One region of the Faecalispora anaeroviscerum genome, then DNA from elsewhere that is predicted to be linked to it. Evidence: predicted binding sites of a transcription regulator. Region 1 holds the regulator's gene; the other holds the start of a gene.
The links. The regulator HrcA, encoded in region 1, represses chaperone genes, less so after heat shock. The targets are predictions, from matches to a motif close to TGTTAGCACTCNNNNNNNNNGAGTGCTAACA.

Region 1 (3,417 bases):
ATCAGTACCTTGCTGATTTCGGAAATCTGAAGGCCGGAATCCTGCAGTGCCTGGCGCACGGGGCCCATGGTCTTTTCAACCAAATCAGCGGTCAGCTCATTGAACTTTGCGCGAGAGAGGGTCAAATCCAGATGCTTCGGTCCGGTGGAATCAGCCGTAATAAACGGCAGGTTAATCGAAGCGGAGGTCATGCCGGAAAGCTCAATTTTCGCTTTTTCGGCAGCTTCCTTCAGGCGCTGCATTGCCATTTTATCGCCGCTCAGATCAATTCCGGCTTCCTTCTTGAAGCTATCGACCATCCAGTCCATCACGCGCTTGTCGAAGTCGTCGCCGCCCAGACGGTTGTTACCGGCGGTAGCGAGAACCTCCTGTACGCCGTCGCCCATCTCAATGATGGACACATCGAACGTGCCGCCGCCCAAATCGTATACCATTACCTTCTGGTCGTTGCCCTTGTCAATCCCGTAGGACAAAGCCGCGGCAGTCGGTTCATTGATGATTCTCTTGACATCCAGGCCGGCGATCTTACCCGCGTCCTTGGTTGCCTGGCGCTGTGCGTCTGTAAAATAAGCCGGAACCGTGATGACTGCGGAGGTAACAGGCTCGCCCAGATATGCTTCCGCGTCTGCCTTCAGCTTTTGCAGGATCATCGCCGAGATTTCCTGCGGGGTGTAGCTCTTTCCGTCGATATTTACCTTATACGCGCTGCCCATTTCTCTTTTAATCGAAGAAATGGTGCGGTCGGGGTTGGTGATGGCCTGGCGCTTTGCCACCTGGCCTACCATACGCTCGCCGGTTTTGGAAAATGCAACCACAGAGGGAGTGGTGCGTGCGCCTTCCGCGTTTGAAATGACGACAGGCTCGCCGCCTTCGATGACAGCTACGCAGGAGTTGGTTGTACCTAAGTCGATACCAATTGTCTTTGACATACTTATTACCTCCAAAAAGTTAGGTTATTCATTTTTAAAATCAAGCCGGATTTCGACAAACGCCGGCAAATCGCAGCGGATTCTTGAAACAGGGGGATCAGTTGGCTACCTGAACAATCGCGTGGCGAATGATACGCTCCCCGATTCGGTAGCCCTTTTGGAGCACCTCTGCCACCACATTTTCGCCCAGGTTCGCATCCTCAATATGGGACACGGCATTGTGTATCTCCGGATTAAAGGGTTCTCCCTGAAGCCCGATGACCGCAACGCCCATTTTAGAGAGCGCGCCGTTCAGCTGGCCGAGAACCATCTCAACACCCTTGCGCAGATCCTCTGCGGAGCCGCCCTGCTGAGCCAACGCCCGCTCCAGATTATCGCAGACCGGCAGAACCTTTTCAATCGTATCCGCTGTGGCATCTGTATAGACCATTGTTTTTTCGCGCTCGGTGCGCTTGCGGTAGTTATCGTATTCCGCCGCGGTGCGCAGAAGCAGATCTTTTTGCTTCTCTAGCTCGGCAGAGGACTGTTCCAGCTGCTCTTGCAGCTTTTTCAGCTGTGCGTCACCCGAATCGGTTCCCGGTGTTTCCGCCTGCGGCTGCTCCGCCGCGTTGAACTCTTTTTCCTTTTGTGTATCTGCGGCCTCTTCGGCCTGCTTCGCCGCCTTTTTTACGGCATCCTGTTTGCTCAAGGAGATTGCCCCTTTCCGCTGCCGTCCCGCGGCAGCCCGTGATTCTATCTTCAATTCAGTTGTTTCGCTATTCTTCCTGACGAAGCTCCGTCAGGAGCCTGCCCACCGTGTGGGACAGGTATTCCATCTTGCCAATCAGCCCCGCGTAATCCATGCGGGTGGGGCCGATAATGCCAATGGCGCCGGCACGCTGGCCGTCGATTGTGTACTGTGCCACAATAATGCTCGATTCCCGCAGCTCAGGATGCCGGGTTTCATCCCCGATCATCACGCGAACCTCTTTCTGCGGCTGCAACAGCAGCTGCGCCAGGTCTTGCGGACGCTCTAGAAAATCCATCACCCGGCGGGCGTTGCCGCGCTCAAACTCGGGGTGGAACAGCAGATTCATCTGCCCGTTCAGGCGAACCTCCGGTTCAACAGATTCCTGCGCGGATTCCAGCAGAGCCATGAGCGCCGAGGACATCAGCACCGTTAAATCGCCGAGAGAAGCGGCCAGGGTCTGAATATACGCCGGAGTAACGGCGGCCACAGGCACACCGGCCAAACGCTCATTAAGCACCCGGAAAAATACCCGCAGAATCTCGGGCGACAAATCAAATTCACACCGGAAAATCTGGTGTTTCATCGTGCCCGCTGAGGTCAGCAGAATCAGCATCGCGGTTCTGCGGCTCGTCTGCACAAACTGCAAAGCGCGAATATCCGCCGTTTTGCCTGACGGAGCGGTGGAAACCGCCGCAAAGCGGGTAAGCCCCGCCAGCATCTGCGATACCCCCTCCAGCAGCTTTTGCTGGTCGTACGCGCTGGAAAACAGCATCCCATCCAAATACCGCTGCTCTTCCTGCGTGACGGGCCGAAGGCTCATCACCCGGTCGATATAAACGCGGTAGCCCTTCTGGGAAGGGATCCGACCGGCGGAGGTATGCGGCTGCTCCAGCAGCCCCATCTCCGCGAGATCGGCCATTTCGTTTCTTACAGTGGCGGAGGAAACACTCAAATCAGCAGCCAGCGCTTTCGACCCAACCGGCTCGCCGGTTTTCACATAAGCATCTACAATCGCCGCCAGGATCTTCAGTTTTCTGTCGCTCAGCTCCATTCCCCTCACCTCATTTTTAGATTTTAGCACTCTATGCTTTTGAGTGCTAACTCCTATTTACTAATTTATCATTCCTGCCCGGTATTGTCAAGATTTCAAATGTAAATTAATTATTAATGTGTGCCGGAAAAGCCGCAACATTCCCTGATTTTTGCTAAAGCGGTAAATTTTCGCCCTTTGCTGTTTCCTTGAAAGATTCCTCTTTAAATGACATATTTCTTAAATAGAGCATATTTTCCTTTTTGGTTTTGATATGAAAAAGCGTTTTTTTCTATGAGCTGCCTCACGTTGAAATTCTGCTGGCGCAAAGCTTGCCCTTCATGCCGGGGCAGGCACTTAATTTCGTGAAAGGACGAAAGTAAGCAAAGACCTTCCAAAGGACACCTTTGGAATCCGTTTGGGGAACAATCCCCCGACAGTGCAAACAAAAGCTGACCGTAAGGCGGCTCTTCTCCTAGCCAACGAGCGCGCTCGGTAAGGGTTAAATATTTTTCCGGCTGCGAGTAGCTGCAAGAGAAACGCCGCTTCGGCAAAGGCCGGGCGGCGTTTCTCTACACATATTTCTCAAACAAAGCGCAACATAAAACGCAGGGTTAATTCCCGCGAACCTCTGTGGGCGTTTTGCCATAGTATTTTTTAAAGCAGACCGAAAAATAGCGCTGGTTATTAAAGCCCGTCTGCTCAGCAATTTCCTGTATTTTCAGCTT
Region 2 (3,417 bases), 900 kb from region 1:
CGAATCTCTGCTCCCGTTACAGCGAGCGGGTGCTTGTGCTGCTCGGCACGTTTCGCGCCGTTACCTTTGAGCAGCTGTTTCAGGGGGTAAAGGCTTTGCCGTGGGAAGCGTGGATCGGCAAAAAAGACCGTTTTCCGGTTAAAGGCCGTTCCCTCAGCTCTCAGCTTTCCAGCGTTCCGGACTGCCAGTCCATCATCAAAAAGGCCATTGTGGAACGCCTGAAGCTGAAGCACCGCGTGCCGTGGTTCGAAGAATCCGGCGACATGTATCAGGTGCAGTTTCTGATTTTAAAGGATTCCGTCAGCGTGATGCTCGATACCAGCGGGGTAGGGCTTCATAAGCGCGGTTACCGTCCCAATGCGGCGGAAGCGCCGATCAAGGAAACACTGGCTGCATCGATGGCGAAGCTGGCCCGCCTTTGGCCGGATTCTCACGTGTACGACCCGTTCTGCGGTTCCGGCACGATTCTCATTGAATCTGCTTTGCTTGCAATGAATATTGCACCCGGCCTGCAGCGCAGCTTTGCGGCGCAAAGCTGGAAGGGGATTGATGAAAGTGTGTGGATTCGGGAAAAAGCGCGTGCGCAGGATTTGGTAAAACGCGACAGCACCTTCCTTGCTACTGGCTACGACATCGACGGCGCGGCGGTTGCCCTCACGTTGGAAAATGCGAAAAAGGCGGGAGTGATTGCTCATATTCGTGCGGAAAAGCGCGATATCCGCGATTTTGCGGAGGAGGGCGAGCGCGGCTGCGTAATCTGCAACCCACCTTACGGTGAGCGCCTGCTCGACCTGAGCCAGGCGGAGGAGCTGTATACGGCAATGGGGCAGCACTTTGTCCCCAAACGCGGCTGGAGTTACCACATCATCAGCCCAGACGAAACATTTGAAAGCTGCTTTGGCCGCCCGGCGGACAAACGCCGCAAGCTGTATAACGGAATGATTAAATGCCAGCTGTACAGCTATTATAAAGCCTGATTACTTGATAACACAGGATTTCTTCCTCCGCCAAAGGCGAATGGAAGAAATTTGGAAACATTTAAAAGATGATTTAATTATAAAATTAAAATGTAAAAATCAGGAAAGACTAAATCCGGGGATCGAGAGACGATTCCCGGATTTTTTTTGAATTTGCAATTGTAAAAAAATTATGAAATTCCGTATTTTAGGAAAAAACCTCTTGATTTTTATGCTGTCAGCGGCTAAAATAAGATTTAGCACTCGGGGATATTGAGTGCTAAACCCAATCAATCATTTTGATTTTTTATAAGGAGGAAATAGGAAATGACGATCAAACCACTTTCCGACAGAGTTCTGATTAAATTGGAAGAGGCGGAGGAAACCACAAAAAGCGGTATCCTGCTGGCTGGTTCTGCAAAAGAGAAGCCCCAGATCGCGTCCGTTATCGCGGTCGGCCCCGGCGGGTTGGTAGACGGCAAAGAGGTCACCATGTACGTAAAGGTGGGCGATAAGGTCATCAGCAGCAAATATGCCGGAACAGAAGTGAAAATCGACGGCGAAGAGTACACCATCGTACGGCAGTCAGATATTCTTGCTGTTGTGGAATGATTTTTCATTTTAATTCAGAAATTTAGGAGGAATATAGCATGGCAAAGCAGATTATTTTCGATGTAGAAGCCAGAAAAGCTCTGATGAGCGGTGTAAACCAGCTGGCAGATACCGTTAAAATCACCCTGGGCCCGAAGGGCCGCAACGTGGTGCTCGATAAAAAGTTCGGCGCTCCGCTGATCACCAACGACGGCGTGACCATCGCGAAAGAGATCGAACTCGAGGATCCCTTTGAGAACATGGGCGCACAGCTCGTAAAAGAAGTTGCGATCAAGACCAACGACGTGGCCGGCGACGGTACCACGACCGCTACTCTGCTGGCACAGGCTCTGGTTCGCGAGGGCATGAAGAATCTGGCGGCTGGCGCAAACCCCATGATCCTGCGCAAGGGTATTCAGAAGGCGGTTGAAACCGCTGTTGAGGCTGTGATCCACCACTCCAAGAAGGTGACCGGCTCCGACGACATCGCGAGAGTCGCGACCGTTTCCTCCGCAGATGAATTCATCGGCAAGCTGATCGCGGAAGCGATGGAAAAGGTCAGCTCCGACGGCGTTATCACGGTGGAAGAGTCCAAGACCGCCGAGACATACTCCGAGGTTGTTGAAGGCATGCAGTTTGACCGCGGCTATATCACCCCTTACATGGTAACTGATACCAATAAGATGGAAGCCGTGATCGACGACGCCTATATCCTCATTACCGATAAGAAGATTTCCAACATTCAGGAGATTCTGCCCCTGCTCGAGAGCATCGTACAGTCCGGCAAGAAGCTCGTGATGATTGCCGAGGACATCGAGGGCGAGGCTCTGACCACCTTGATCCTGAATAAGCTGCGCGGCACCTTTACCTGCGTTGGCGTAAAGGCTCCCGGCTTTGGCGACAGAAGAAAAGAGATGCTGCGTGACATCGCTGTTCTGACCGGCGGCCAGGTGATTTCCGAAGAGCTCGGCCTTGAGCTGAAGGATACCACCATTGCTCAGCTGGGTCGTGCCCGCCAGGTAAAGGTTGACAAAGAGAATACCATCATCGTAGACGGCGCTGGCAACTCCGACGAGATCAAAGACAGAGTTGCTCAGATCCGCGCCCAGCTGGAAACCACTACCTCCGATTTCGACCGTGAGAAGCTGCAGGAGCGCCTGGCGAAGCTTGCCGGCGGTGTTGCGGTCATCAAGGTCGGCGCTGCGACCGAAGTGGAAATGAAAGAGAAGAAGCTGCGTATTGAAGATGCTCTGGCGGCAACCAAGGCTGCTGTGGAAGAGGGCATCGTGGCTGGCGGCGGCGTTGCTCTGATCAACGCAATTCCCGTTGTGCAGAAGCTGATGGATACCACCTCCGGTGACGAAAAGACTGGCGTGCAGATCGTTCTGAAGGCTCTGGAAGAGCCCCTGCGCCAGATTGCCGCAAACGCGGGCCTCGAAGGCTCCGTTATCGTAGAGAATCTGAAGAAGGAAAACAAGATTGGCTACGGTTTTAACGCGTTGACTCAGGAATACGGCGATATGATCGCTCAGGGGATCGTTGATCCTACTAAGGTAGCTCGTTCCGCTCTGCAGAACGCCGCTTCCATCGCTGCCATGATTCTGACCACCGAATCTCTGGTTGCGGATAAGAAAGAGCCGGTCTCTGCTCCCGCAATGCCCGCAGACGGCGGCATGGGCGGCATGTATTAATCTGAATTTTTTCCGTGAGAAAAAGGGTGATGCCTTCTGGCATCACCCTTTTTTCTGTAATTGGTTCGGCTGTTTTTGATACGGCAGGCGGCAAGGGCTTCGACGAACCCTTGCCGCCAACCAAATGGCTATATCAAGAGGAGGCGTAAGCTGTTTTAAAGTCGGGAATCTTATCTCTT

Region 2: QOS46_RS06020 (co-chaperone GroES) is a predicted target of HrcA. The motif match lies at 1,212-1,242, and genes of this name have one in related genera.

Annotation. Positions count from the first base shown of each region.
Region 1 covers NZ_CANOOQ010000001.1:2,118,151-2,121,567, forward strand. The annotation lists gene dnaK (molecular chaperone DnaK) at 1-929, opposite strand, end outside; gene grpE (nucleotide exchange factor GrpE) at 1,027-1,617, opposite strand; gene hrcA (heat-inducible transcriptional repressor HrcA) at 1,685-2,710, opposite strand; gene QOS46_RS10530 (response regulator) at 3,304-3,417, opposite strand, start outside.
Region 2 covers NZ_CANOOQ010000001.1:1,219,485-1,222,901, reverse strand. The annotation lists gene QOS46_RS06025 (THUMP domain-containing class I SAM-dependent RNA methyltransferase) at 1-977, shown strand, start outside; gene QOS46_RS06020 (co-chaperone GroES) at 1,284-1,568, shown strand; gene groL (chaperonin GroEL) at 1,607-3,238, shown strand; gene QOS46_RS06010 (alanine/glycine:cation symporter family protein) at 3,409-3,417, opposite strand, start outside.